3 regions of the Anaerocolumna sp. genome follow, and region 2 is predicted to be linked to each of the others. Evidence: riboswitches for the same ligand, from Rfam matches in the RefSeq annotation. Region 2 holds a riboswitch; each other region holds the start of a gene.

Region 1 (10,914 bases), on a different contig from region 2:
TAAGCAGACTCCAATATTTGTTCGTATCCGTATTTAATTTTGTTACATATGCTTTTAAAACATCATTTTTTAAATCAAATGTGGTATCCGGCATTACTCCTAATATTTGTTGGTATGCCCGGTTATATAGCTGCTGGAATTTTTCACTGCCTTCCTCTGTATTTTCTGATTTTTCCAGTTCCACATAAAAAGTTTTTCCCTGAGCATCGGTTGTAATAGCTACAATAGTGGTTTTTTCCTTTCTTTGGGATGCTGTTATATTTCCGTCTCCACTTTTTACATCATAAGTGCCATCTAATGTAATACTTACACTGGCTTGTGACTGGGTAGGATCGGAAATGCCAAGAATTAAACCATTTTCCGTTTCTTTCATCGTTACGGAAGAAGCTCCATCGGATTCTATTCCATTTACACTTCCCTTTGACCAGAAGTTATATCCGCTTACTCCCAGTGTTTTTTCTTTCACTGCTTGAACTACTTCTGTATTGGATACTATTTCAATATCCGGTGACTTTTGATAATTGCTGGTTTCTTCTGCTGTATGATTTGGTAATAGAACATAGCTGTATGATTCCATATCCGGATTATTACCATGATCAATCCCAAGGCTTAGGTAATTTCTTGTTACCGGAATGGCAGCTTCTGAACTTTCTGATACAGAAGTATTAATATCTCTCCAGCTGCCGCTTCTTGCCTCTCTTAACAGATTTAAGGATACTGCTTCCGGAAAATAATAGCCGATAGAATCAGACCCATCTGCTAAATTACCGGATAGCCAGGCATGGCTTATATTATCCACTGTCTTGGAATCACCAATATTTTTTACTTCCGGTGTTCCATTAATTAATAATGTATTATTTCCATTAATTTTGCGGTTTTCTACTATGGTTTCTGTCTTTTTATTTTCTGTTGAAGTAATGCCTGCTCCTAAAGCAACTACTTCATTATCAAAATTAAACCAGGACTTTTTACCGGTTAAACTACTATTTTCGATTTCAAAATCCATACCTACGGAACCATAAAGATTCAGTAGGGAAGAACCTCCAACCCAGCTTTTTGTACTGGTATGAGGATCCCAGGTGGAACTTATGGTACCCACTGTGTGATCTGTGGTAATGCCGGCTAATCTCATAGGATCAACTGTGGGCCAATAATTATCGGCAAATTGGGATTGATCACCATTATATAAATATAATGCACCATCTGACATGTGATAGCCTTTTATGTTTTCACCGTTACCATACTCAAAACTTCCGGTTCTTTTTGAATACATACTAATTCCCAATGAGAATTTATCGGTATGATGGACTGCCTTATCCATAACAGAAAACATCTTAAAATAAGGGATTCCATCATCTGGAGTAATACCGGAATCATTTAGTATATTTTTAGCTTCTGTCATTTCTCCTATTGACATATTGGTCAGATAATTTTCATCATATGCCATAGCACTTTGTAAGTGTTTTTTTGCAAAACCCTGAATATCAGCTTTTATATGTTCCGGTGCTGTTATGGATAACAATAACGCCCCTTGTAAGACACCCCGGCCCGCAGTAAGATCGGTTCTGGAAGGTCTTGCAATTCCTCTTCCGCTGACCATATCCATAATGACGCCATCTGCAAATAATGGACGGTATCCATTCCATATCCATTCATATACATTTATTACATTGGGATCTGCTACTGTCCAGGGAGTGCCGTCTACTAAAAATAGTATTTTTTCAATACCTTTCAACAGTGTTGAGCCATATCCTCCGGTATAAGCAAGATTTGTATGCTGTATACAGGAGCCGTCTTCATAAAAGCCATCTCCGGAAGTCACATAAGGCAATACGGTACTGATTGCTTCTTTTGCCTGACTAATACCTGTACTATCCATTCCAATGACTGATTTTAATGCTGATACCAGTGACGTATCCATAAGGTTTGCACTGGTCATATCCATTTTACCCCAGCCCTGTACTTTATACGCATAATTAGGATCTTCATTAAATTTTCCTAAGGTCTTAACTTCCCTGTTAATAAGATCTTTATCCAGTTCATCATACATCAAAATAACAGTATTGGCTAAGCTTTGAGACATTCCAATCTGCCAGTGCCACCAGTTTCCGTACAACTTGTCTTTTACGCTATAATTTTCATTATATACATTGGTATACATCCATTCCAGTGCGGATATAATTTCATTCTTAAGTGGTTCATCCTTGTAATATTCAGAGCCTTTGGAGGCGTATGCCAGGGCTATGGCATAAATCCGTTCAAATGCCGTATTAAATGCTACGGAATCCGCTGAATTACTTGACGGTTTATAAGCAACTGTTAAATTTAAGTCGCTCCACAAAGTAGTTCTTGTATCTGTTCCGGCCGGTTTCTTAATCAGCGTATCAATATAAGCTTGGGCTGTCTTATCCACCTGTTCCATAATTTTTACATAGTCGCTATCAGACATATCTGTAAAATTATTACCGGTTAACCGGTCAGACCATTGCTGTCTTACTGTATGAAAGACGTCTTTTACAGAGGAATCTTCTACTACAACAAGACAGGAAACCTGGTATTCCCCTAAAGAAGCTGTAATAGTTGAATTACCTGTTTTTAGTCCCGCTAATTTTGCTTTTTCTCCACTGCCTTCCACCGATACCACTGCGGGATCAGAAGAAGTATATGTAACTGCGCTTAAGTCTATGGTATCATCGTCGCAGGTAGTTACCAATTCAAATTCTTCTGAAACTGCTATTTTTTTCTCAGTTTCGTTCAGGCTTAATTTGGGTAAACGCACTAACGATACATCATCTACCCATATGGTTCCAGTTAAATATTCAAAAAACATTTCTAAACGAATACGTCCCACATCAATGGATTCATTTATCTCAACTGGTAATTTTAAAGTTACCCAGCCATCTGTTGTTCCAGTTATTCTGGCACTTGTGCCATAGGTTTGTAATGTAGAATTATTTCCGCTGCTTGAGGGACGGTAGGTTTGTACCCTTAAATAGAAACCTGTTCCCTTAACCGTGTCTGCTTTAACCTTGGCAGAGAATTCGTAACTGCCTTTTAACTTCATATTTTCTACATTGGTGTATATTTCAAATCGCCCGGTATTGTCTCCTGAAGCATATTTCACTGACTGCTGCCCGTCATAAGATATTTCTTTATCAAATGAAAACGTAACAGCGCTTGGACTCACTGTTGGCACCTTGGCTGCCCACATATCATTCCAATCCACAGGATTGATTTTATTCACCCACCAGTTAGCTGCTGTGCCAGTTGCTGTCTGTTCTGCTTCAAAGCTGTTATTATTACCTTGTGCCAGATTCACCAAATTATTGTTTACAGACAGAGTTTGCATCTCTTCCTGCTGGATTTTTAATGCTTCATCGGTTTCTTTTTCATCTTCTGTCACCAGAACATCTGATACAGCATTATCAGAAAGCTCCTCCTCCGTTGCCTTGTCTCCCGGCGCTTCTTCATTCGATATTTCTCCTTTAGATGCCTCATCTACCGGTACTTCTTCCACCGTTTCATCTGATAAGTTCTCTAATAGTGTGGATACATCCGAAGTTTCCATAGCTAATGCAGGAAGCAAACTGTTTCCCATAAAGCATGTTATTATTAGCAGTGAAACAACTTTTGCTTTTAGTCTAATAAATTTTTTCATACGGTCCTCCTTGTTTTTTATCATATATATAATTTAGCAGACAATATATACAATCTTCTATAAGCAGATTTATTGGTTTATAGGCAATTTTTATGTTATTGACGTATTAGTATTGTTTCAATTGTTAAACTTTACTATTTTTATAGTTATTTATCCTATTAATATGTTTTTATGTTAATGACATAGTATATAAAAGGAAATTTTCAACCCAATTTTTTCTTTAATTCCACAGAAAAGGTTATGTTTTCATTGATGAAAAACATAACCTCGTGATTGCTTTACCCAGTGGCAGATTTATTAAATTGTTTCTGTTTTATATAAGCTCAAAAGCATCAGATTTTTTATGCCGGATTTATAAACCTTCCATTTATCGGCGATAGTGTGAATTATTAAAATACATAATTCACGCCCTGATTTGAGGCAGTAAACCATCTGCAAGCAGATGATTTATGCCATGGGAGCTAGCGTGAGACCCAGCAGGTGTTACCCACGACCTAATAAAATCTTATCAATTAACCCATATTCTTTCGCTTGTTCAGCCGTCATATAACAGTCTCTTTCCATATCCTCTTTAACCTTTTGTACCGGCTGACCTGTAAGCCTGCTATATATTTCATTCAGCGTCTCTTTTGTCTTTTCAAGCCAGTCACTATGTATCTTAATATCCGTGGCCTGCCCCTGCTGCCCGCCGGATATTGACGGCTGGTGAATCAGTACTTCGCTGTTTTTCAGGGCAAAGCATTTGCCTTTCTTCCCCGATGCCAGAAGTAAGGAAGCTGCGCCTTCTGGTAATATATCTGGCGACGGATTCACCTGTCATTTTGTGAAAAAGCCTATGATAATGATATTTTGAAAGATATGATTTTTGAGCAAGCTTGTCAAGATTAATCTTATCATTCAGATTTTTTTCAATATATTCAAGTGAAGCACGCACTTTAAAGTGATTATCCATATACTTTCTCCTTTTCGAGATGATATCATATATTATATATTCTATTATAAATTAATTCTTGATAATTCTTGCTCATATTTTAGAAAAAGTCAAGATTCTCTTAGTAATATGAGTTCGCAAGTTCTTTAGAAAATAGCTTCAACTTCCCAAAACTCTCCGCTGATATTAACATAATAAAAACACCTACATATAATAAGTTTATATCACAATATTAGGAAGTGCCAGTTTGAAAGAAAAACATGTATTTGCCGGTAATAATACTTCCGTTGGATTCTATAGCTATTTTAACTATACCTTTAATCCGGAGGAGGCAAACCATATTTATATTTTAAAAGGTGGCCCCGGTGTAGGAAAAAGCTCTTTTATGAAAAAAATCGGGACCAGAATGATGAAAAAAGGATATGATGTAGAATACGTTCATTGTTCCAGTGACAATGACAGTTTAGACGGAATTTTAATTCCAAAATTAAAAATTGCTTTTGTAGATGGTACTGCTCCACATACCATAGACCCTAAAATTCCCGGAGCCGTAGATGAAATTGTTAATCTTGGAACTTATTTGGATAATAAAAAGTTGGAAGAAAACAGACAAGAAATCATGCTGATTACTAAAAAGAAATCTAACATCTATAAAAGTGCTTATCGCTACTTAGAATGTGCCGGTCTAATATCGGAAGAAATCCAATCCATATATGATGAGGTGACTAATTATAGTAAGTTTTGGAACTTATGCAAAGAAGTATCCTCAAAATTCTTCTCTAACAGTTTACAGGACGATGAATATCAATCACCTGGTAAAATTAAAAAACTATTTAGCGAAGCTTATACTGCAAATGGATATATTCAGTATACAGAATCTTTATGTAAAGACAAAAAAGTATGGGCCATTAATGGAAAGAATAAAAATGCTTCCGCAAAATTGTTGAACTTTATTGCAGATGAAGCACTGGAAAGAGGATATGATGTTGAAGGCTACTATGATCCACTAACTCCCGGCAAGCTTCAGCATATATTTGTTCCCCCATTGGATGCAATGATTATAACTTCCGAAGACAGCTCCCGTCAGAAATATAATGCAGTTATTAATCTAAATCATATTATTGATTATAAAAAAATAAAAGATCAGGAAGAATTGGAGAATAACATTCAGCTATATGAATTACTTATTAACCTGGCATTAATCAAGCTTTCTGAAACAAAACAAGAACATGAACGCTTAGAGGCCTATTATGTAAAGAGCATGGACTTTAAAGGAGTCGACAAATTCTTTGAAGAGTTATATAAGAAGTTTGAAAAATAGAACCGACTCTTATAGAAAAAGATAAATGCAAGCTCAGTGTATTGTATTTATGCGTTCCACTTCTGATTTACTCCATTGTTTTTTATTAAAACTATAATAATTAAATCAAATTATGTATTAAAAAAGAGAGACCTTTGATATAATCCCTCTAAAGTAGACCGTAAATAACCAAATCTACTTTGGAGGGATTATATCAGTTTACTTGTAAACTCTCAGTATTTATTTTAAATACTGATTATAAGACTATTTTATAATTTGTATTCCTCCAATGACAGGTAATGGCTTTTCTTCTCCTCTGCCTGCATTGATCATTCCAATAACAATCAAGGCTAGTAATACTAATCCCCACAAAGTAAATAGTAAGGAAATCAATCCCCATAACCGCCATGATAATATGGAAAATAAAATTGATAATATAAAATGTCCGGCAAATCCTGTAATAAGAAGTACCAGTCCTTGATTGGCATGGAATCTCCCGGTTTTAGATTCCGGACAGACTACAAGGGGTAGAAAGAATAAAATTCCCAAATAGGAAAGTATAAATATTACTTTGTTACTGGAATCTTTTTTTACCTTACCAGTACTTGAAATATTATCGTTACCTTTATTAATATTTTCGTTTTCGGCAGTTTGTTTATTCATAGTGTCACCTTGAACTTCTCCGCCACATCCATCACAGAAATTTGCGTCATCATTTATTTCTTTTCCGCAATATTTACAATACATATATCTCCATCTCCTTTTAATTTACGTTCTTTACTAAATGAAATAGTTTTTTCCATTTTACTACCTTTTCATTATTCAGTTACCTTTGATACTGAAATAGATATACTTTCGCTGGCAATATCATAATATATCACAACTGCAATGCCATTAGAATTTTCCCCGCCATATGATATAATATCGTCTGCATTCACTTCATAGCTATTATCTGGAAACTTCCTCCTTAGTTCTTCCAGGTATTCCAATGCATCTTTTTCTTTTACCTCTTCCATGTAAATAGTAGAATACTCTTCACTATCTACCGTTCCGGTAATTAATCCACTCTTACATACCGGCACATCTTTTACTAAATCTGAAGTAGGCCATTGGGTACTTCCATAGCTGACTTCCGATCCATCTTCGTTCTTTACAACAACAGTACCTCCAATATCCATATCAGCTATTTCTGGGTTTTCTACAAAACTTTCTGCTATAGATTCACTTGCTTCTTCTTCCACATTCTTTTTACACCCAGCCAGAGAAATAATGAATGCTGCAAACACTACTACTAATACAATCTTTTTCATAGGATTCCTCCCTTACCATTTTATAAATTATATAATAATTTGTTCTCTATTCTTATATATTTATAATATCTTTTTCTAAGAACTCTTTATCCTGTAAATAGGAAGAATTTTTTTGTTCTTTATGCTTTCTGTGTATCCAAAAGAAGTTTTTCAAACTAAAAAGAGCTCTATAATAAACTTGATACAGAGCCCCAAAAGGAGCCTTGCAAAAATAGCTTAAATTAGCTATTTTGCAAGGCCCCTTTATACTTAAGTAAATCAATTATTTTTCATAAATTTTATGGGTTAATAACAAGACATTTTAATAGATTTTTTCTACACTATAATCCGCAGCTTCTTTTATCATTGACTTCTTTGATTTACTGTCTTTAAAACCTGCATCATATGTCGTATCAATTGTAACCCATTGTTTACTGTCCTTAAAATAAACCTGATTCCATGCATGATATTCGTCTATATCTTTCCCATAACCCATAGCTAGTTTTGCAGGGATGTCAACACTTCTTAGCATTGCGGCAAATAAAGCTGAATAATCATAACAAATACCTTTTGAAGTAGTAAAGGTTTTTTCAATAGATGGAATGTAGTCTGCGTTTATATTAGCAGACTTTTTCTTGTCATAACTTATATTTTTCACTATGTAATTATATATAGCTTCTATTTTTTCCTGATCACTCTTTGAATTTTTTGTCAGCGCTTTGGCTTTTTGTATTGCCTTCATATCTTTATCCCAATGAATGGATTGAATGGATTGTAAATATACAACATTCTCATTCTTTATATTCAAATTTACCGTATCTTTATTAATAAGCTTATATTTATTTCCACTTTTTTGTTCTAAAACAGATATGGTATAATTTCCATTTCCTAATTGCAGCGGAAATGTATTATTGGAATTAAGATCATAAATATACTTTTGATTTCCCTTTTGAATTATTACTTTTGTATTACTGTCGCTCTTTGGCAGATATTGAATACTGATTATTCCATGTTCCAGATCTTCACTGTAAAAATCCGAACCAGAGGCTTGTACCATATCAACCATAAAACTAAACATTAAAACAAATGATAATAAGGGAATAAAAATTTGTTTTTTAAACATAAAAAACTCCCCTTTCGGTAACTGGCTGCCATCTTTTATATAAGGAAGGCCCTTTAGCTTTGCGTCTTTAGTTTTCACTAAGTTTGCTATTATCGCTTGAAAGTCGATGTTATACTATTTGTATTTATATTTTATATATTAACATATATATCCATCCCACGATATAGGTCTAAAGTCCTATATCGTGGATTGGTTTTGAATGATTTTAATCCTTTATTTTTCCTTTTATAATTAACCTATGGGTTGGATTAATCATGGGATGACAGGTAACTAATGTAATTTCTTTGTCTGTCACATTACCCTCTAATACTTCTACTTCCTCAGGTTTTACGTATAATTTTTCCATTACTTCATAATTAAATTGCTTTTTACCGTTATTAATTATTATAGAATCTCCTACTTCAACTTCATCGAGTCTGTTAAAATTTTTACCATAAGTATGACTTCTGTGTCCTGCAATAGCATAATTTCCAATTTGCCCAGGATTTCCGGTGCCTTTAATGGATGCCACTGATACTTTCATGTTTTTTTCGGTGGCATCTGTTAATATTGGCAGTTCCAAATCTATTTTTTCAATCTTAATGATTCCTTCAATACCAATATCCTCTTGCAGTTTTTCTGATAGACCTCCAGTGTTTGCTCCGTTATTGTCTTCAGTTATACCTTTTAAAGAGTCATTTGCATTTTCCATGTTGTTGCCAATGCCTTTATTTTCTGCACTTTGATTCCTTAATTCCACTGCTTTATTGAACCCGGCTTCCTCACGGTAATTGTCATAATCAGTATCATGATCGGAACTACTGTTTTTTTCAATAATATTAAAACTTTGTTGCCAGATTTTTATTAATTTTTGTTGTTGATACATTTTGTATAAATCAGAGGCTTTGGGATATATCATAATTAATAGGCCTATGAATATAAAACTTATTGAAAGAAATTTATTTTTTTTCCCAGTTTTCATAGTTGTCTCCAGTAGAATACATACTGTTAAGCAATATTTATTTCACAGTCTTTGTTAATTATAGACATTTTAAATCTATTCCTGTGTTTTACATAATTGTTAAGACGGAATAGAATCCCGTCTTAACAATAGAATATTACTTTCTTTTACGCATGATGTTTTCTTCTTACTTTTAAAACGAATCCAATAAAAATCATAATTACTCCAGTTATATAAAATCCAATCCTGCTGCTTTCTCCGGTTTTTGGTAGTTTCTCTGTTCCTGCTTTGTTTACACTTCCGTTATTACCATTATCTCCTTCTTTTCCGCCTAATGGTACACCGTCCGGATCAATTTCATATTCTTCTTCTGACTTTTTGGTATCCGATTTTTTACCGCCTTTAGGTTCTTTCTGTTTTTCTTCCTTGGGCTTATTTTCCTTTGGTTTAGGTTCCTCCGGTTTGTTTTCTTCCGGCTTATTTTCTTCCGGTTTATTCTCTTCCGGCTTATTTGGTTCCTCGTTGTCTTCGTTACCACCTGGTGTAGTTGGTTTAGTTATTACAGTATTCTCGAATGTTACTTGAATCACCTCTCCGCTCTGGCTGATAGTAAAAGGATGTTTCTCTGTATTCCGCACATATCCGGAAGGAGCCTGGGATTCAACAAAATAATAGTTTCCATAAGGTATATTTTCAAATACAGCTATACCATCTTCATCTGTTTCTTTTTCTGCTATTAAAACATCTGACTCACTATACACAGAGATTTTAGCGTTAGCCAAAGGCTTTAATGTGGTTTTATCAACCTTCAATATCTTTAGCTGCCCTTTTATTTTAGTATTGGATATACTCGTCGGTATCGTTGTAACAATTACTAAATTTTCAAGGATTGTTGCTGTTAAAACTTCTTCGGATAGGATAAAACCTTCAGGAGCTTTTGTTTCCATTATTTTATAACTGCCATATGGAACATTTGTGAATTCAACTTTTCCTTGTTCATCACTGATTGCCGTAGACAAAGGCTTCTCAAAGTTTGTATCATTTTCATGATATAGAGTAAATTCTGCTCCAGGAAGCGGAAGATTCTCTTCATCCTGCTTATAGAATATAATATTTCCAGTGATGATACTATTTTTAAATTCATAGGTAATATTTTTGTTCTCATCCGTTAATTTGAATTCATATAATTCCGTACTTAAATTATAACCGGTTGGAGAAACAGCTTCCCGAATATAATAAGTGGTATTCAGTTTGAGTTTATCAAATATTACCGAGCCATCTTCTCCGGTTTCTTCAGAGGTTTTTAATACATTCTGGTATAAATCCAGAAGTTCAAAGGTTGCACCTTTTAATTTAATTGTTGTATTATTCTCATCAACTTTAGTAATGCCTATACTGCCTCTTCCTGTACCGCCGGCACCTCCGCCTACGTTCTGGAAGCTGACACCGATTGACTTACTTGCTCCATTCTGAGAAATTCCACTACCTTTAAATGTAATAGCATTTGAAAAGGTTCCGTTCTTATAAGCTTCATCAATATCTGTTCTGAATTTAAGCCGATAAGCGCTGTCAATTTCTCCTTTAAATATGAAATTGACTTTTCCGGAAGCTATATCATATTTTACACTTAATAGTTGGGCTGTTACCTCTTCTCCCTCTGATAAACTTCCGTC
Region 2 (10,914 bases):
CGTAGGCAGGAGCAGGACCAACGCATGGTAATTCTCCTGCACCTTTTGCACCATAAGGTCCTTCTACATAAGGAACTTCAATAATATCTGTAATAAGGTTTGGTATATCCATTGCAGTTGGAATAATATAATCGCTGAAACTATTATTACGAATGATTCCTTTTTCATTATAGTTACATTGTTCCATAGAAGCATATCCAATGGATTGCAAGAAACCACCCTGCATTTGGCCGTGTAAAATGTTTAAATCGAGAGGAGTACCTACATCATATACACCCCAGGCACCAATGACCTGAGTAGTAGCAGTAATAGTATCCACTTCCAGTTCAATTACATTAACACACCAAGAGTAAGTAGGATAAGCATCTCCGTGGAATATCTTAATATCAAACGGAATTAAGAAATCAGGATGAACATAATGTTCTTCAATTAATTGTTCTTCTCCGGATTTCCATTGTTCTTTTAATTTCTCAGCTGCACGTTTTATTAATTGTCCTACTACCATTAAAGAACGGCTGGCAACAGTAGGGCCAGAATCTGGTACTCTGTCTGTATCTGGGTTTGAATAGATTACCTTGTCTAAAGAAATACCTAAAGTGTCAGATACTATTTTACTAAATGTAGTTTTCGCACCCTGACCCATATCCGTAATACTGATAAGAATCTCAACAGTATCGTCGGCATTTTTCTTTAGTTTTGCAACAGCTTTGATGTAGTCTCTTTCACCGCTGCCGGTAAAACCACATCCGTGATAAACTAGGGATATACCGATTCCTTTACGATATCTTCCAGTTTGATTTTTATAAAGTTCACGTTTCTTTCTATAATCAGACAATTGATCAGCTCTCTCAATCATTTCTGGAAGTGGAACATGGAAATGGAATTTACCGCTTGTAGAGGTAGCATCCCCTTGCTTTACCATGTGTTGTTCCTTAAATTTAAGGGGATCAACGCCAAGTTGTTTCGCAATATGAATCATCATAATTTCTACAGCAAAGAAAGTTTGAGGAGCGCCAAAACCACGCATTGCTCCGTTAGGAAGGGTGTTGGTTTTCTTAGCATCACCAGTTACCCGTAAATTCTCAATATTATAAACACCACTTGCTCCAATGATACCACGTTGTAAAACTACGCTGGATAAGGTTGTATAAGCACCACTATCATAGATTACGTCAATATCCATACCAGTAACTTTACCGTCTTTGACAGCTACTTTATAGGTACAAATAGAAGGATGACGTTTAGAAGTAAACTCCATGTCTTCTCTTCTGTCAAATACATATTTAACAGGTTTGCCTGCTTTTTTTGCAGCTACAGCAAGCTGACAGGCAAGTATGGATGGAAAATCTTCTTTACCACCAAAACCGCCACCAGTTACATCTTGAACAATACGTATATCTTTTCTCTCGTAGCCTAATGCCTTTGCTACTGCACCAAATACATAATATGGACATTGCATGGAACCGCGAACTGTCATACGTCCTTCCTCTGGGTAGGCAATTAAACCATTCGTTTCTAAGTAAGCTTGCTCTTGATGCCCAGTTTCAATGGTTTCAGTTATAACACGATCTGCTTCTTCAAAGGCTTTGTCCACATCACCTTTGGCATAATTAAAATGAAAGAAAGCAACATCTGACTTACGAACATCTAACACAGGTTCTAATTCTTCATAATCTACAACGAGTTCAGACAGGATTCTTTCAATTTCTTTTTTATCGGGTCCCACCACCATAAGAATAGGATCTCCTATATATTCTACGGTGTCTTCAGGAAATACAGGCATATCTTCCTCAACAACATGTATTTTGTTTTCTCCCGGAACATCATTTTTATCAACAATATAATATCCGGCAGGAATGTCAGGAAGAATAATATTTCTAATTCTTGCTTTTGCTTTTGTGGAGCGTAGCATTTTGCCATAAAGCATGTCTTCCATCACTATATCATCTATATATAGTGCCTGACCGCTAATTTTGGCATCATGATCCCTTTTCTTTACAGACTTACTTATAGCTTCCATAATTAAATCTTACTCCTTTCAAAGTCTGGAGACTTTGCGCATAGCACAAATCTCCGGTTAAAAGAATGAAATTCCTTTAACCTCCTCCTACAACTTGGTTTAAAAGGTTACCTTATAACATTTGTATAAGTTTTGGCTAATAAATAGCCCATAACCTATAACAATCTCACTAATGTTATTATAGGTTATGGGCGGTTTTCCGTCAAATTCTTTTGCAAAAGAACTCGATTTTGAAAATTTTTATATACTTAGAACAACCTTTTAAACTCTAACTCTGCGAATTTTCGTACATTATGCTCAAATTCCAAATACTTTTCCAGAAATTCCAGACCTTCTTTAGTTAAATAGGTATTTCCACCATTACTCCCTCCATGTATTCTTTCAACGACGGCATATCCAAGCTCTTCTTCTAATTTATTTAGCATGGACCAAGCTTTACTGTATGAGAGGGCAATGTGCCTACAAGCATTTCTTACAGAATGGGTTTCTTTAATCAGCATTAATAACAGTTTTGTTCTGGAGTTAAAGAACATGGATTCTTTTTCAATACTAATTCTTAAAAAGGGATGGTAAATGTGCTCATTATGTTCTTTCAGTAGTGCATCCAGCCGATCCATATCATCGGTGTCATGAATAATACCTTCATCCTCTACTTCCATAAGCTTTCGCTTTATATCAAGGTTTTGAACGGCTCCCCGCAATCCCTGAGACCCATCATAGGATAGAATGGAGGGAAGTAATTCATTATCTATTAAAAGGGGATGCCCGGCTTTTCCCTTATAAGAAGGTGCAATAAGGGACTCACCAGAGGTTATCATTTTAACAATTGTATCCGGTGTGAACATGGGAATATTTACCGGTGTAAATACAACCTGGTCACATTTCTCTTTTAAAAATTCAAAGCCGATTTTTGCAGAATCAAACATCTGGGAGTGTTCATATTCTTCATTTCGAAGGAATATTACTCCGTAGTCGGATAAATGGTATTCAATGTCTTCAGCAGCACATCCTGTAACAATAACGATAGGAGAGATTCCAGCTCTTTGAAAAGTCAATACGATTCTTTTTATTACGGTAATGGAACCGATTTTAAGGAGGGGATCAGATTTACTTTTCTTTGATGTTTTACCTGCTGCAACAATAATTCCGCCGGTTTCTTTTTGCTTTTTATAATTCATATACCCATACCTCTTTACTATACTTTTTCTAAAAGCTCTCATATACGAAAGGGTAACATAATTCTATTTTACACGGAAAACCTTAAGTTTTCAAGTAATTTGGCATATATGTATACGTTTTAGCATTGAATACCATTATTCTATGTGAAAATAAATATAAGTATGTTTTTATAAATTTTAGCAGCTTTGACTATATTGTGCATTTTTATCCGTGAAGTTAGACTCTAAATTGAGCAACTGCTGTTTGCAATCTTATAGCTAATTCAGACAGTTTGATACTGGAGTGAGCAATTTCTTCTACGGAAGCGGTTTGTTCTTCAGTAGTAGCAGATGCTTGTTGAGTGGCGGCTGCATTCTCCTCCGCGATAGCCGAAATATTTTGTAGTACATCCAGAATACTCTTTCTCATATTATCCATTTCATCCCCAGAGAGATTTAAGTGAGAAAGTGATGCATTGGTTGCCTCCATGGCTTCGGCAATTTGCTGGTATTTATCTTTATTGTTAGTTACGCTTATAGCCTGTTCCTCGGAGATATTAGATACTCTTTCCATGGTCTTTACGGCATCGCCAGTATTTTGTTGTAATTCAGCTACTATAGTATTTATTATCTTTGTGGAAGCTTCTGATTGTTCAGCCAGTTTTCTGATTTCTTCCGCTACAACCGCAAATCCTCTTCCGGCTTCACCAGCTCTTGCTGCCTCTATAGCGGCATTTAAGGATAACAGATTGGTTTGGGATGCAATAGATTCAATTACTTTGCTGGCTTCACCAATTTGGTTGGAACTATCGTTAGTTTTTAAAATTACCTGATAGATTTCATTTACAGCATCGGTATTTTCTGTAGTTATTTTGCTTAAAGAATCAATTTCATAAATTCCGTTGCTGACTACATCATTCACCCGGTCCTTGGATTGGTTTACATCATTTATATATCCGTAGACCTTATTAATGGTTTCTCCTAATTCCACAGCCTTAGCAGTTCCTAATTCAGTAGTTCGCGCTTGTTCTGAAGCTTCGTTTGCAATTTCTTCCACTGTTTTTGCAACTTCTTCTGAAGCATTTGCTGTTTGCTGGGAAGTGGCAGTAAGCTCCTCGGAAGAAGCAGCTAATTGTTCAGCGGAATCGTTGATTTCATTGATGACTCTACGTAGTTCAATAAGAATACTTTGCATAGCATTGGCAAGTTCACCGGTTTCATCTTTTTTCTTTAAAGCTTTTTTATCTATATCTTCTGTTAAATCTAAACCTGCAATTCTCTTAGAATATCCAACACCTTTTATAATCGGTTTTGTAATGGAATTACCTAATATATAAGTAACAAAGATACTTACCAGTAAGATAACCCCAAGGGCAGCTACCATAATCTTCTCCAGTTGAACTAAAGAAGAGAATAATTCACTTTCAGTAGCGGTTATAGCAATAACCCAATCTGTTCCTTCAATAGGAGAGTAGCCTGCATATAAATGATTGCCTTCAAAAGCGTAATCTTTAAAGCCTGCTTTCTTGCTAATCATTTCTTCGATTAGTTGAGATAAAGAGGTTAGACTGTTGTTCTGTTTCGCTTCTTCAATAGGGTTAAATTGGTCGAACACTTTATTTTCATCAGGATGACCGATAACAGTTCCGTTACTATTTATAACAAAACCATACCCCTCTTCTCCATAGCCGGTATCATTTACCATATTAGTCAGAGCTTTTCCGTCTCTGCGGCCTAATAATGCACCTACTACTTCACCCCCATTTTTAATAGGTATTACCTGCAAAAGAGACTGTTCGCCAGTATCCGGGTCAGCGAGGAAGAGAATCACTTCTTTTTCTTCTTTAATTGCATTCATGGATGGATCAGCTTCGCCTAATTGTATAGAATTTCCTTTAGAATAATTAACCGTTCCATTTGGCTGAATAACACCCATTTCTATAAAATCGGTATTAGCTAACATGCTGCGAAGAATAGGCTGTTGATTTTCCCAGTCCATGCTTCTGATATCCTGTAATTCTACTATGGTCTTTAAAGAACGTCTCTGAGTTTCCAGCCGGCTTTCTTCTAATCTGGCAGCATCATGGGCCATAGTTGTAAGAGACTTGGTTGCCACCTGTTTGATAATATAATTTGCTACCTGTAATGATATTATGCTCAAAACAATAGAGGATAATAAAACTAAAGCGGAAAAAGATAAAATAAGTTTTGTTTTAATACTTTTTTTGAATCCCAATTTTATTTTCTTCATTTTGCTCTCCCTTGTGGAATATAATTATATCTGTATTTACATATATAAAGTGGGATTTTTCTTGCATGAAAAGAGAGGTGAATTAAGAAAGCCTTTTATTATAAAATAAAAGGCATAATCAACATACTACTGCTGCAACCGGCTGTCATGTTTATGAAAACGAAGACCCTTGGCTTTGCGTCCCTACCTTTCGATAAGTTTGCCCCTTTATATAGTTCCTATTGGTATAATATACCTTTTAGTAGGGAAAATCAACTCATTTCGATAATAATTTGTATTATTCGACATACATCTATTATAAAGGCAGACCAAGTATTACCTTGTAAAAAATTACATCATATATTATAATTGGTATAAGTTTATAGTCAGATAATTCTTGCAAGTAATCTATGGAGGAAAAGTATGTGGGAACAGCAAGGGAATATTATAGCAAATGGACAAATAGAAGAAAAAGAAATTATTGATTTTTACACTTCAAGAAATAAGAATCCATTAAGTAAAGTAATAATCTACATAGCAGCTCTTTTAATTTTGCTATCGGTTTTGCTGCTGACAAATCGCCCATCTGATTCAAGCAGTGAAACAGTAACCTCTACGGAGGCAAATGAGGAGGAAAATGACCAACTGTCATCTCATCAAATTACAGTTGGAGTTTTATTTGTTTTTGTAATAATTTCCTCCATATTATATCCAGTATTGATAAAAAGGAATTTAAAAAAGCAATTCCGCACCAATAAGCTATTGCAGCAGGAAACGGAATATACTATTTCTGAAAATGGTATACACCGAAAGTCGGAATCCTTTGATTCTACCTACAAGTGGTATGATATTTATAAGATTATAGAAAAAGAAAATATGTTTATTATATACGAGTCAAGTAACAGTGTATTAATTTTACCAAAGCGTTTTTTTAATAGTGATAAAGAGTTAGCAAAAGTAAAAGAATTAATTAAAGAAAAAATGGATGCAGATAAATATAAAATGCTAAAAAATAAATAAAGTAGTAGCGACACCCATTCCTTTTGCTATAATTTTAAAGGAATTCTAACTTCCAAACGGTCTTTAAATTAGGAAAAGTTATTGCATAAGTTAAGATGAGAAATAGGGACAATATTATAAGCTGCCATTCTCTGTATACGATTCGGGTATTTGAATTTATACAGAGAAAGATGGCAGCTTCGTATCTTGTAACAGTCTTTACTTTTTACTTTTCTTTTTAACAGGCTTACCTTTCAGGTACCTGGCAGCCTTCATTTGTACATATAGCCCCTTCTCCTCTATGGATTTGCTCAAAAGATGAAGATTGGTTTTCCTCTCTCCATACTTTTTCCAAGGTATCCATAAATAAGTCTAAAGGCTGTGCTCCCGATATGGCATACTTGCGGTTAAACACAAAGAATGGAACTCCCTGCACGCCTAATTGTTTTGCTTCCTTTTCGTCAGCACGTACAGCATCTGCATAATCATTGCCGGATAGAACTCTTTTCACTTCATTTTGTTCTAAACCAACTGCCACTGCCAATTCTGTTAATATATCTTTATCCCCGATAAATTTCGATTCTGTAAAATGAGCTTTTAGAATTCTCTCGGTTAACTCAGCACCCTTTCCAGCTTTCGTGGCATACTTAGCAAGTCTATGTGCATCCAAAGTATTGGTTTGTACCATAGTATCAAGATTATAATTTAATCCTACTGTAACTGCTTTTTGGATAACCTGTTCATTCATGGTTTTGACCTGTTCCATAGTCATATTATATTTTTCAGCTAAAACTTCGTCTACGGATAAACTTGTATCACTTTCTCCATAAGGATCCAGTTCATAGCTTTTAAATAGCACTTCTACCTGATCTTTATGAGAAAATTTATTTATTGCTTGTTCTAACAGTCTCTTACCGATATAACAAAAGGGACATACAAAATCTGACCATACTTCTATCTTCATAATACACCTCTTTCTTTCTGTAAAATTACTCTAATCTATATTCTTCATAGATTCTCCTATGTAATTTTATACTACCATAGGGGTTCAAATTTTCAATAGATAAACTCTAATTGATATTTATTATCATTATAAACCTGCTTATAAAAAATAATTATTTTGGTTCTGCCCAATATGATAAATGGAGATGTAAGGGAAATTAGTAAACCTTTGGAGATAAAGATTATTGTGAATTGATAACCATTACAAATTCCGGAATTCAATGCCATAAATAAAATTATCATATGCCTAGGAAATTTTGGCGTGTCTCAAATGAGTATAAAAACCAGAAATCGGAACTATTTGATGGATTCCATTATTTGTAATTAATAATTGGAATTATCCAAAATAATTGTGGATTACCGTTATTTACCGCCAGATAGCACCTGTGAAATTTTGTGCAATTTGAACAATAAAAACTTGTATTTTATTTAACAATGACTATTGTAGAATAAATAAATGCGTGCTAATATATGTATATACAAAAATTTTGTATTGCGCAAAAAGTTTTTGCATTTAATTAAACAAAAGCACTGAATTTAAAAAATACGAATTAATTTTTGAGCTAATAATTGGATTTTTGGTAGGTTTCAGAGGGAAATATATTGCAATAAGAACTATATAGTACTTACTCCATTTTTTATTATTATGCGAATTATAGGTGGAAATTAAGAGATTGACTAAGCATATTTAATAAAGAGAATGGGCTTTTTTCATTTATTAGAGAAATAAGAGGACAGGAGGATACCGATTTGGGTAAACTAAATAAAAACAAAAATAAAGCATCGGTGTTTGATTTAAATGGAGTACCTGATATGAAGCAGGCATTTCCACTAGCTATGCAGCATGTAGTTGCGATGATAGTAGGATGTATTACGCCGGCAATTGTAGTTGCTGCAATAGCAGTAAGCCAAGGTACTATGAAAACTTCCGATACGGTAATTTTAATTCAGGCAGCGTTGTTAACTGCCGGACTGGCAACTATCATTCAACTTTTCCCAATAGGCAAAGTTATAGGTTCCGGACTTCCTGCTATTATGGGTGTTAGTTTTGCTTATTTGGCTACCTTACAATCTATCGTTTCACAATATAATGTTGCAACGGTGTTTGGAGCACAATTAGTAGGCGGAGTTATTTCCATTGTTGTTGGCTTATTTGTAAAAAAATTAAAACCTTTATTCCCACCTCTAGTAACAGGAACCGTAATATTGACCATCGGATTATCTTTATATCCTACAGCAGTTAATTATATGGCTGGTGGTGCCGGAACTGCTGATTATGGCAGTATGAAGAACTGGGCTGTGGCTATTATAACATTAATTGCAGTAACATATTTCAGCCATTTTTGTAAAGGGACTTTAAAATTAGCCTCTATTCTATTTGGTATGGTAGTTGGATATGTGGTTGCATTCTTTATGGGAATGGTTAGCTTTAACGAAGTAGGAGCAGCTGCCTGGGTACAGATGCCAAAACCTCTCTATTTTGGTATTGAATTTGAAGCATCTGCTATTATATCCATGGCTTTATTATTTATCATCAACTCCATTCAGGTAATCGGTGATATGTCAGCCGCTACAGTTGGTGCCTTGGATCGTGATCCTTCCGATAAAGAATTATCCTCCGGAATTATTGGAACCGGAGTTGCCAATATGATTGGATCCTTTATTGGCGGATTACCAATCTCCACATTCGGGCAAAATGCAGGTATTGTAGCAACAACAAAAGTAGTAAACCGTTGTGTATTAGGATTGGCAGGAGGAATCTTACTGGTAGCAGGTTTCTTACCTAAATTTTCATCTCTTTTAACAACGATTCCTCTATGCGTACTGGGTGGAGCAACAGCTTCTGTATTTGCATCTATTACTATGACAGGAATTAAATTAATAACAAAACAAAAGATGTCCTATAGAAATACTTCCATAGTTGGACTTGCAGTTGCATTAGGAATGGGTGTTACATCTGTTCCGGAAGCCTTAGCCTTATTCCCGGCTTCTATAACAGCTATCTTCGGAAAGTCTCCGGTTGTATTAGCATCTTTAGTTGCAATTCTTCTGAATGTAATACTTCCTAAAGACAAGGAAGAAGCGGAACAGACATCAACAGCACATAATTAATCAATTAATATATAGAATTAAAAAGAAAGCCCCTGTAAGAGAAGCAGATATTACTGTATAATCTTACAGGGGTTTTTCTATAAAGTAAAACTTTTTTAGCAGGAAATGTATCTAAACAATATAAGAGATTAAAAATATATGTTAATTACAATTCCAGAAGACAGTAAAATATAAATATACTTTAAAAAAATTCTTCTGGAATAACAAGAGAGAGAGGAAAGTGGAGAAATGTGAAAGATGTTACCTATGACAACCTGGTAGAACATATTATAACGAACCAAAATAATTTCTACCGAATTGCATATTGTTATGTTTATGATAAAGACAGTGCTTTAGATATTATACAAAATGCTATATGCAAAGGTTTGGAGAACTATAATAGCTTAAGGAATGAAAAAGCAATAAAAACATGGTTCTACAGAATATTGATAAATGAATGCCTTCTTTATATCAGAAAAGGTAAAAAGGAGATTATATGTGATCCGGCAGATATAAAAGAGGAAATTTATTATGAAGAGGCTTATGAACCAAAATTAGAAGTATATCAGAAGGTATGTGAGTTACCGGAACATATGAAGACAATCGTTATACTGCATTATTATGAACAGATGACCTTAAAGGAGATTTCAGAAACCTTAGAGGTTAACATAAATACAGTAAAAACCCGGCTATATGCCGCATTAAAAAGGTTAAGAGTCTTATTAGAGGATGAATTGGAGGTAGGAATATGAAAAAGATCAGAGAGTCCAAGGAGATATATGATCATATTAAGATTCCCGGAGAATTGAGTGAAATAGTTGATAATACACTGAATGAACAGGTTAATAATTTAAATTCCCGAGGTAATAAGTTAAAAGGTAATTTCGTATTTCGTGTATTTAACTACACAATAACAGCTGCAGCTATTCTGGTTATTTGCTTTTCTGTAGCGTTAAATACCAGTGAAGTATTTGCAAAGGGAATGGATAAGATTCCAGTGATTAATAGCCTGGCTAAAGTTCTTACTGTTCGCGCTTATGAAGATATAGAGGATAATCAAAGTATTTCAGTGAAAGTACCTGGCGTGGAGATAGATGAAGAAGATAATAGTGGTTTAAAGAGTACAAGTAAGGAAGAGCAAGAAAAAACGAAACAATTTGTAACGGATGTAAACAAAGAAATTGAAGAAATAGTGGATGAATATGTAGCTGCTGCACAGAAGAGTATAGAGGAATACAAACAGTCATTTATACAGACGGGAGGTACGGAAGAACAGTGGGAAAAAAAGGATATTAGCATTGACGTTGATTATGATGTAAAATATCAGACAGAAAACTGCCTGTCTCTTGTTCTTACAGCGGATGAGAGCTGGTGTGCTGCTTATGGTAAAAAGTATTTTTATAATCTGGATCTGA
Region 3 (10,914 bases), on a different contig from region 2:
GGTTATTTATGAGAGAAATATGGTTACTGACCAAAGTTCAATTAGGTACAGCCTTTGATTTCAATATATCTAATAGAAGCAGAAATGCTAAAAAAAGAAACCCATTCTTTATTGTTGGAGTAACTGCGCTGCTTATATTACTTGCAGGAACGTCTTTCTTTTATAGTTTTATGTTAGGTTCTAGTTTTATGCAACTAAACACGATAGAATTAATGCCTGAATTTATGATGGCAATTACTTGTCTTGTTACAATAATAACTACTATTAATAAAGTAAAAGGAACTTTGTTTGGTTTTAAGGACTATGATCTTGTTATGTCTTTACCGGTAACCACCAGCAAGATTGTAGCAAGCCGGTTACTATTACTATATTTATTAAATATTTTATTCACATGTATAGTAATGGTACCAAATAGTATTGCTTATGGCATATTGGTAAAACCATCTCCTGTATTTTATATTATTAGTTTTGTAATGATGTTATTTATACCATTAGTGCCTATGATTGTTGCAATGATTATCGGCACAGTTATTGCAGTTATTGCCTCCAGATTTCGCCGTAGCAATCTGGTGAATTTAATTATTGTTACTGCATTTTTTGTACTTTATATGGCATTCATATTCACGGCAGATTCAGCTGAAAAAATGGGTGAAATAACAACAGCCATTACCAATCAGGTAGATAGTATGTATCTGCTGGCAAGAATGTTTCGCGGAGCAGTATGCGAATATGATATTTTATCTATTGTACTATTTGCAGGTATATCCCTAGGTGCATTTATTTTATTTTCTATTATAGTTGGAGTTGAATTTAAGAGTATTAATACAAAAATTCTGTCCAATTTTACAAGAGGTAATTATAAAGTAGGCAGTCTGAAACAATCTACACCTTTTAAAGCGCTGTTGGTAAAAGAAGCAAAAAGATACTTTTCCTCTACTCTATATGTACTTAACACGGGATTTGGTGTTGTTATTATGTTTTTAGGCTCTGTTGCATCTTTATTTCTTAGTAAAGAAACATTTGCAGAACTTTTTGATGTGCCCATTCTTGGAAGTGAATTCGGCCAGCTAATTGCAATTATGTTTGGTTTTTGTGTTGCTATGACTAATGTTACAGCCTGTTCCATTTCCCTGGAAGGAAGGAATCTATGGATATTAAAAGAATCGCCGGTAACAGAAAAGACTATATTTAATAGTAAAATTGCTCTGAATCTTATTTTAACCATACCTGCTATACTCATAAATTCAATTATCGTATTTATTGGACTGCATTTATCTTTATTGGATTTATTTATAATTATACTGTTACCAACCGCATTTGCATTTTTTGTATCTATATTTGGATTATTAGTAAATCTCAAAATGCCGAATTTAAACTGGACTTCGGAAGTAACGGTTATTAAACAAAGCGCTTCAACAACAATAGCTGTTTTATTAAATATGTTTCTATCATTTTTACCTTTTATATTAATGATGGTACTAAACATAAGACTGGCTGTTATTAATGGGCTTATGGCACTGGTATTGCTAATTCTTAGCGGCATTATGTATCGATATATTAATACAAAAGGCGTTAAAATATTTGAACAATTATAATAATAAGAAATATACAAATAGAAAGAGGCTGCTTGATAATACTGTCCAACATGTTGGATTCAGTACAGGCAGCTTCTTTCTATTTTAGAATAACAGATTACGGTTTACCTTTGCATACAAATAAGACTTTAAAGAATACTATACTTAAAACGTAGAGTGAATCATAGGTAGAATTATTCCTGGAGGTGTCATTTTGTATTGTCATATAGAAGAATTACATGATATACCAACGAATACATTAGGAGAGCCAAAAGAAATCCTGGTGGATTCATATACTTGGTCTAATAACGGGCAGACTGGTAAAACTTATACTTATAAAATGAGTGATGAAAAATATGAACGTCCTATTAATAAAGCCTATAGGATAAGTTTACATGAAGAGAAACCCTATTCCCTTTGTGTGATACATTATTATGACTTGATTGATTATGATTTGGAAGACTGTATAGGAGAAAATAAAATTGATTCGATAGCAAAAGGAATAAATATCAGCAGAGATGAAATATGGTCGATTATAAAGTCAGAGCTTGAGCCCTTACAAGATAGAATTCTTAATGAATACCAGCAAACAGAGGAATATCTGGCACGTAAACATCACCAGGAAATATTAAAAGAGTATCGTCAGGCCAAAGAGGATTTTCAAAAAGAATACGGTATTGCTGCCAGTGAATATGACAGATGCTACAATGTGTTCGGAGAGTTAATGAACTCTGAATACTTAAATCAACTGAATCAAATCCTTGAAGAAAGAATCAATATTAAAAAGACTAGCAAGAGATACCGTAAATATGCCTATCAGGAAAATTTCAATAATTATTTTAATAGCAGCAGTAGCAGCAGTATCAGCAGTGAGTTTAACGATGACGAGAGGGAAATGCTTGGAAGGTTCTATAAAATTTTGGCTAAAAAATACCATCCGGATTCCAATCCGGATATAGATACCTCTGCAGAGATCCTTCTGATTAATAAACTTAAAAAATCATGGAGGGTCTAAACTCTATGGTATATGTTATAAAAAGCCCAGAATGTAAAAGCATATTTTGTAAATATGCAAAGACTGAGTTTTAATCTAAAATGTGAAATGTGACTAAAAATATGAAAGAAAACCGGCAAGTTGACTAGAATTTTATATTGTTACAAATAGCTGAACTTAAAAAGGCAGAGATTACAAGAATACTTATGGTAATCTTTTGTGCATAATTATGTTGCATTGGAAAGAATTATAATGTATCATATTTTAATATAATCATATAAATCATAAGTCAGGGCAAACTTATCGAAAGATAAGGACGCAAAACAAGAAGCCTGTCGGGGAAAATATATCATGTATAGTATATATAGCCCCTATGGTGGTTCAGTTGCAGCTAATACAAAATATTTCTATTTTGTTTAGTTGCTTTTTTTTGCTTTTTTAATAAAAATTTTGTTGAATTGTTAATTTTAGGTGATTATATATATGATTTATGATACAATAGGACTAAAGTCCTATTGGTAAAAGATTGAAAAATAAAAGGAATCGGTGAGAGCAGGAATGGATTTTAGAAAAAATAAAAAAAGACTAGGTGATATATTAATCCAGGAAGGTCTTATTACGGAAACGGACCTTAAGACTGCCTTATCAGAGCAAAAGAAAGGCAATCGCAAATTAGGTGAAACATTAGTGGATTTAGGCTATGTGAATGAACTTGCCATTGCTAAAGCACTTCAAAAACAACTTAAGATAGATATTGTACAGCTTACTGGTATTAAAATTCCACAGGATATTCTTAACATGGTTAACGAACAGATACTACGAAAATATATGCTGATTCCTTTTGAATTTGATCAAAAGGATCCTAATACCCTTAGGGTAGCAATGTCCGATCCTATGGATATTCTGGCTGTTGATGATCTTTCTATCATAACCAATTTTAAGATAGCACCAGTAATATCACTTCCCAGAGAAATTGCAGCAACAATAGATAGGTATTATGGAAATGCGGAAGCCATGGAGGTGGCAGAGCGATATACCAAAGAAAAAGAGATACTGGACAAAGAGAAGGAAGAAAAAGAGAATAATGAAGATATAAATAATTCACCTATTGTAATATTAGTAAAGACCATGATTGAACAGGCCGTCAGGCAAAGGGCAAGCGACATACATATAGAACCATTTGAGAAAACAATACGTATACGATACCGGGTTGACGGTATATTAAAAGAAATTATGAAATATGACAACAGCCTGCTTTCAGCAATTGTAGCCAGAGTTAAGATTTTGGGAGATATGGATATCTCTGAAAAGAGAAAGCCTCAGGACGGGCGAATAGCCATGATCATAGACAGAGAAGAGTACGATATTCGTGTGTCGATACTGCCAACGATTTATGGAGAGAAGATAGTAATGAGACTTACCTCTAAAAGAGGTCTTACAAAGGACAAGAAGGAGCTTGGCTTTACGGATGAAGAAATGGAGAAATTCAATGCCATTCTTTCTAAACCTCATGGGATGATATTAGTAACCGGACCCACTGGAAGCGGTAAGTCCACAACCCTTTATACAGCACTTAGTGAGTTAAACAAGGAAGATGTTAATATTATTACGGTAGAAGATCCGGTAGAAGCCAATATTGACGGAGTGAATCAGGTTCAGGTAAATCCAAAAGCAGATTTAACATTTGCCAGTGCTCTCAGATCCATCCTAAGGCAGGATCCGGATATTATCATGATTGGTGAAATTAGAGATAATGAAACTGCTGAGATTGCTATTAAAGCCTCCATTACCGGACACCTTGTAGTAAGTACTCTTCATACAAATAGTGCGGCTAGCAGCATTACAAGACTAGAAGACATGGAAGTGGAACCTTACCTGATTGCTGATGCAACTATTGGAGTTATAGCACAGCGGTTAGTGAGAAGATTATGTCCATATTGTAAGAAGGAAAAGCAGGCGAATAAATTGGAAAAGGAATTGCTTGGACTTAAGGAGGATGAAGAACAGGTAATATATGAAGCAACCGGATGTCATATGTGTAATGAAACGGGATATTTTGGCCGTATCGGAATATATGAGATTATGCCTTTAACACCTGCACTGAAAGAATTAGTAAGTAAAAAAGGTAATGCCTTAATGATTAATAATCTGGCATTATCAGAAGGAATGAAAACTTTGAAAACCAGTGTGTCAGAAAAAGTATTGCATGGTATTACTTCCATTTCTGAAATGAAGAAAATATTATTTGATGATTAGGTAAAAGAAAGTAGGGAAAAGGTATGGTTACTATAGAGGAATTACTACAGGTTGCAAAGGATATAGGAGCCTCCGATCTCCATATTACAGTTGGGGTGCCTCCAAAATGCAGGGTCAACGGTGAGCTGCAGGATGTTGGGGACATAAAATATATGCCGAATGATACATCGGAATTAATAATGCCAATTGTTCCTGAACATTTTAGAACTGTCTTAGAGACGAAAGGAGAGGTGGATTTTTCTTATTCTATTCCCAACCTGGGTAGATATCGTGTCAATGTATTCAAGCAAAGAGGCTCCTATGCAACGGCAATTCGTCTGGTGGGTACTACAATTCCAAAACCAGAACAGCTGGGGATTCCAAGTTCAGTTGTAGAACTCACAGCTAAGAAACGAGGATTGGTTCTAGTAACGGGACCTACAGGAAGTGGTAAATCAACATCTCTGGCCTCCTTAATTGATGTGATAAATTCCAATTATAACACCCATGTAATTACCTTAGAGGACCCTATTGAATATCTGCACCATCATAAAAAGTCCATAGTAAATCAGAGAGAGATAGGCCTGGATAGCCAATCCTATAGCAATGCCCTTAGAGCAGCTCTTCGAGAAGACCCGGATGTTATACTAGTTGGAGAAATGAGAGATTTGGATACCATTTCCATCGCCATAACGGCTGCTGAAACAGGACATCTGGTATTCTCAACCTTACATACAATTGGTGCAGCTAATACCATTGACCGAATTATTGATGTTTTTCCTCCTCATCAGCAGCAACAGATTCGTATCCAGCTGGCATCAGTTTTAGAAGCTGTAATATCTCAGCAGCTGATTCCACTTTCAGGCGGGAAAGGAAGAGTGGCAGCATTCGAGGTTATGCATGGAAATACAGCTGTTAAAAATCTTATCAGAGAAGGAAAAGCATTCCAGATTCCTTCCATTATCCAAACGAATAAAAAGTCCGGCATGCAGATGATGGATGATGCAATTTTTAATCTATATATAAAACGAAAGATTGATTCCGAAAATGCATTGCATTTCGCACAGGATCCCATTGCGCTTGAGCGAAAATTATTCTAGGAGGCTAGTGTGAATTATTGAAATGCATAATTCACACCCTGATTTGTGGCAGTGCCTCGTCTGCAAGCAGACGCGGCATGCAATGGGAGCTAATGTGGAAAATTTTGATTCCCACACAGTCATTTGTACGGCAGCACAAATTTGCGTTTGCAGCAGAATGGAGGATTATAATGAACAGTTATTCTTATCTTGTCATTAATAAGAAGGGTAAAGTACAAAAAGGCAGTATAGAAGCAATGGATGTGGAGAAGGCAAAATTCTTATTAAAAGCAGAGGGTTATCTTCCGGTAACATTGGAAAAGCAAAGTTTATTAAATAAAAATATTAACATAAGCATTGGGAATCCAGTAAAACCCAGAGATTTAAGTGTATTTTGCAGGCAGTTTGTAAGTATACTCACTGCCGGTGTATCTGTTGTAAATGCACTGGATTTACTCACTCAGCAAACAGAGAATAAAGTGCTTTCCGAAGCAATTAAAGAAGTTCAGATTTCTGTTGAAAAAGGTGAGAGTCTTGCAGATGCCATGAGGGAGCAAAAGAAAGTATTTCCCTCTATTCTTACGAATATGGTTAAGGCAGGGGAAGCCTCAGGAGATCTGGAGACTGTTTTCGAGAGGCTGGCAATACATTTTGAGAAAGAGACAAAGTTAAAGCTTCAGATGAAGAAGGCTTTGATATATCCAATTATCGTAGGTTTAGTGGCTGTAACAGTCTTAGTAATTATGATGCTCTTTGTTGTTCCAAATTTTATGTCCATGTTTGCTGATATGAATATTGACATGCCATTTATGACCAGGTTTGTCATTAAAATCAGTGATTTCATGATTGCAAGATGGTATGTACTGGTTACTGTGTTAGCCTTTATTATAATTGGTTTCTCATTGTATAAAAAGTCCTCTGCCGGCAGGGAGGCGCTCGGGCGTCTAGCCTATAAGATACCTTGCTACGGAAAGTTTATTATGAAGTCTAATTCGTCAATATTAACCAGAACACTAAGTACTTTGCTGGCTGCTGGTATCTCTGTAATCGAAGCGTTGGATATTACTGCAAGAACCATGGATAACGTAGTTGCAAAAGATGCTCTGCTTTTGGCTAAAGAAGATGTTGCGAAAGGAATACCACTTTCCATTCCTATTAAGAATGCAGGAATATTCCCTCCAATGGTTTATCAAATGATTAAGATTGGAGAGGAATCCGGTGATATTGAAAGCATGCTGGAAAAGGTCGCAGACTACTATGATGAAGAAGTGGAAGCTGCCGCACAAAGATTAACTGCCGTTATAGAGCCTGCCATTATTATCTTTCTGGCTTTGCTGGTTGGAATAATTATCATGGCAATTATGCAGCCAATGCTTGCCATGTATGAAGGACTAGATAACCTATAAGCCCTAAAAGAATAATCTATTAGGAAAACATGAGCTTCCTGATAATTATTAATAGATTTACTAAATAATTAAAAAATAAACTAAAAAGGAGAGTAAAGATGGAAAGGGAAGAAAAAAAGGAAAAAAGAAGAAAACTACATAACAAAGGATTCTCATTGGTGGAACTGCTTATCGTTATTGCGATTATAGCAATACTGGCAGGTGTGTTATCACCACAATTGATTAAGTATCTTGCTAAGTCTAAAAAAGCAGCGGATATTCAAACTGCTCAGACAATAGCCACAGCAGTAGGTGTGGCATTGGCTGATGAAACAGCGTATAATGCAGCAGCATCGACCAAAGTATCAGATTGCTATAAGGCCGATACGGAAACAAATGCATTTCAAAAAGAGATAAAATCAATTCTTGGTTTAACTGCACCGTTGCCCAAATATGAACCTGACACTTATAAAGATTTTTTTGTTTATGTTGATCTCGGCAATAATTCATATGAGATCTATGCCGGAAATGAGAGACCTACTGATGATAATCAGAGGAAAGCTCTTATTCTATATCCAACAGTTGGAACACAATATAAATAATTAACTGCAAACATCAAACAAGACCTTGTTCTTGTTTGATGTTATTAAAAAAGGAGTCTACCCATGAACCCGAAGCCACTCATCTGCGTTATTATCTTTCTATACGGTATCATAATTGGCAGCTTTCTTAATGTCTGCATTTACCGTATCCCTTTAAAAGAGGATATCGTTACAACACCTTCCCACTGTACTCAATGCGGACACCGATTACAGTGGTATGAGCTATTTCCTATATTCAGTTATCTTTTCTTAAGAGGAAGATGCAGAAAGTGCGGCAGTAAAATATCCATACAATATCCTATTATAGAAGGATTGAACGGGGTTCTTTATGTGTGGGTATTTTTAATACATGGACTAACTCCGGAGAGTGTAATATATTGTTTATGTGCATCAGCACTTATTGTACTGAGTGTTATTGATTTCGGAACGTATGAGATACCGGCAGGGATTAATATATTCCTGGGAATAGCAGGTATTATACGGGTGCTATATGATCTTAAGAACTATATGGATTATATTTTAGGCTTTATGTGCGTCAGTGGTTTCCTGTTTCTTGTCTATATCATAACCAGAGGGAAAGGAATTGGGGGAGGAGACATTAAGCTTATGGCCGTAAGTGGGTTAATCCTTGGATGGAAGTACAATATATTAGCTTTTGTAATTGGATGTATCCTGGGATCCGTGATTCATTTATTTAGAATGAGAATAAGTAAAGAGGATAAGGTATTAGCTTTTGGTCCTTATCTTTCAGCAGGTATTATGATTGCTATTTTATATGGAAAGCCAATAATGGATTGGTATATAGGGTTATATACATAAGCGGATTGTACTGGTGGAAAAGTTTAAAGAGTTCTATTCTTTAAGCTTGAAGTTTATGCTATACACAAAGCTGCTAAACCTTGAAAGGAGCATGGTTTTAAGTATGTCAAACAAAGTAATAAGCATAGAGATCGGACTTCACATTACCAGAATTTGTGAAGTTGAATATAAAAAGAAAAACCCCAGGGTATATCAATGTATTTCCTTTCCAACACCGGAAGATACCTATGAAGACGGATTCATCCGTAATAAGGAAAAGTTTGTTGATACAGCAAAAGAGAAGATTGTTGAAGCAAAGATGAAGAGCACCAGAGTTGTTTTCACCATTGCATCAACCAAGATTGCCAATCGTGAAATTGTAATTCCCTATGTAAGAGAGAATCGGATAAAAGATATTATAGAAACCAATGCCACGGATTATTTTCCTGTGGAAATATCAGAATATACGATTACATATGGAATATTAGAAAAAATAATAAATGGAAAAGAGAAAAAGTTAAGAATATCTGTATTAGCAGCACCAAATCATTTGATCAAGAATTATTATAGTGTAGCTAAAATGCTTGGCTACCAGGTAGAAGCGGTTGACTATATTGGTAATAGTACATTTCAGGTCTGTAAGAAGCAGGGTGGAACTGAAACCGGATTAATTGCCCAGATACAGGAAGATTCTACTCTTCTTAGTATTATTGAGGGAGGTGTACTAACCTTTCAGCGTACCATTCAATATGGTACCAGTTCTATTACTAACACATTAGTAAATGGTGAGTATTATGAGGTTAGCAACGACAATGAAGCATTGCAGCTGTTAAGCAGCAAAGGGTTGATAAATAGACAATTCGAATCTCATCTAGAGGAAACAGCAGCGATTACCTTAGAATATCCCAAAGAATATTCAGGTAATGGGTTAGAAAGTGCTGCCAGGCAAGAGCTGACAGAGTCTCTATATCTTCTTGTTAATAATATTATCAGGGTTTTGGATTACTATCTTTCAAGAAATGAAGAAAAGAAGATTCATACCATGTATCTTACAGGACAGGGTATCAAAATAAAAGGACTCAGTGAATTACTCTCTAACGAGACAGGGATTCATACAGAAAAGATAAAAACTCTTTATGGTATAACTTTTGGTAAGGATGTTAATCTTAAGGCTGAAAATCAGGGTGATTACCTCTCCTGTATCGGTGCGGCCGTGAATCCGATCAATTTTATACCCAAGGACTACTTAATTACTGTAGAAAGAAAGAGTACGGTTCACTTAAGAAGAGTTCTTCTTGGAGGCTCTGTTGCTATTAGTTTTATATTTCTTTTAACGGCTTTTATAGGATATCGAATTGAGCTGCTGGAAAAAGATGGGATGGAAGCTCAGATTAAGGAATTGGCAGAAGCAGAACAGATCTATAAGAGCCATAAAGAGGCTAAAAATCAGTATAGCAGCATAAAGGCTATGTATGATCGTACCATGGGAAATAATGAGCAGTTAAATATACTTATTACAGAGTTGGAAGATAAATTGCCATCTAAAAGCAATATCAATACCATGAATATAACAGATGATCAAATTTCCTTAAATATAAAAACAATTTCTAAAACAGAAGCAGCCAAAGCATTAATTCAATTAAAATCAATTGCTTCCCTTGCTGAAGTGAAAACAGAGAGTATTACGGAACAAAGGGATGAAAATGGCAGCATCACAGTAGAGTTTACTGTATCCGCTAAATATAAAGACAATTTTACAGAGGGGGATAAGGATGGAGGTAATTAGAAAACTGTCAGAGAGAGAAAAGAATTTACTGTTTATTCTGCTTATATTTATTATCTTATTCTTTTCCTATCAATTTGGTTATGTGAAACTTACTGAGAAAACAGATGCCTTGAGCAGCGAGAATCTGGAATTAAATGTGAAATTGAATGATTTAAAACAAAAAGATGTTGCAAGAGAAAAATATATGGAAGAAACCAATAAGATGATAGCAGATACTCAGAATATGTTTAATCACTTGGCAGCTTCCATGACTCAGGATAAGAACACCATATTTGTTACGAAATTGGAGAAGGAAGCAGGGATGATAGTAAGTGCCATCTCATTTGGCAATATCAATGAAATTTATGATTCGAAGGAAATGGCCAATTCAACTAATCAGACTGCTAACGGCACATCCAAGGATACATCCAGTGATACATCCAATGTAGAAAATACAGCAGATGTGACAGCAGAAGGTAATG

Evidence for each region. Region 2 has a riboswitch for cyclic di-GMP ahead of RT261_RS17435 (methyl-accepting chemotaxis protein). Riboswitches for the same ligand answer to the same signal wherever they lie in the genome.
Region 1: another riboswitch for cyclic di-GMP. It lies ahead of RT261_RS18900 (transglutaminase-like domain-containing protein); the one in region 2 lies ahead of RT261_RS17435 (methyl-accepting chemotaxis protein).
Region 3: another riboswitch for cyclic di-GMP. It lies ahead of RT261_RS12950 (GspE/PulE family protein); the one in region 2 lies ahead of RT261_RS17435 (methyl-accepting chemotaxis protein).

The regions. Positions count from the first base shown of each region.
Region 1 is NZ_DAMAUC010000033.1:32,388-43,301, forward strand. Features, by position in the region: partial or broken gene RT261_RS18875 (polysaccharide lyase family 8 super-sandwich domain-containing protein) at 1-3,658, opposite strand, end outside; gene RT261_RS18880 (ClpP family protease) at 4,142-4,471, opposite strand; gene RT261_RS18885 (ATPase) at 4,837-5,910, shown strand; gene RT261_RS18890 (DUF4870 domain-containing protein) at 6,154-6,636, opposite strand; gene RT261_RS18895 (DUF6591 domain-containing protein) at 6,708-7,199, opposite strand; gene RT261_RS18900 (transglutaminase-like domain-containing protein) at 7,501-8,301, opposite strand; cyclic di-GMP riboswitch class I at 8,315-8,399, opposite strand; gene RT261_RS18905 (sortase) at 8,507-9,262, opposite strand; gene RT261_RS18910 (collagen binding domain-containing protein) at 9,409-10,914, opposite strand, start outside.
Region 2 is NZ_DAMAUC010000027.1:16,815-27,728, forward strand. Features, by position in the region: gene RT261_RS17425 (xanthine dehydrogenase family protein molybdopterin-binding subunit) at 1-2,020, opposite strand, end outside; gene RT261_RS17430 (NTP transferase domain-containing protein) at 2,269-3,198, opposite strand; gene RT261_RS17435 (methyl-accepting chemotaxis protein) at 3,416-5,428, opposite strand; cyclic di-GMP riboswitch class I at 5,559-5,642, opposite strand; gene RT261_RS17440 (YcxB family protein) at 5,831-6,427, shown strand; gene RT261_RS17445 (DsbA family oxidoreductase) at 6,654-7,370, opposite strand; gene RT261_RS17450 (uracil-xanthine permease family protein) at 8,222-9,520, shown strand; gene RT261_RS17455 (sigma-70 family RNA polymerase sigma factor) at 9,751-10,251, shown strand; gene RT261_RS17460 (RsiV family protein) at 10,248-10,914, shown strand, end outside.
Region 3 is NZ_DAMAUC010000015.1:8,613-19,526, reverse strand. Features, by position in the region: gene RT261_RS12960 (hypothetical protein) at 9-1,595, shown strand; gene RT261_RS12955 (hypothetical protein) at 1,789-2,589, shown strand; cyclic di-GMP riboswitch class I at 2,852-2,961, shown strand; gene RT261_RS12950 (GspE/PulE family protein) at 3,127-4,824, shown strand; gene RT261_RS12945 (type IV pilus twitching motility protein PilT) at 4,848-5,903, shown strand; gene RT261_RS12940 (type II secretion system F family protein) at 6,074-7,288, shown strand; gene RT261_RS12935 (prepilin-type N-terminal cleavage/methylation domain-containing protein) at 7,387-7,869, shown strand; gene RT261_RS12930 (prepilin peptidase) at 7,933-8,688, shown strand; gene pilM (pilus assembly protein PilM) at 8,792-10,453, shown strand; gene RT261_RS12920 (hypothetical protein) at 10,440-10,914, shown strand, end outside.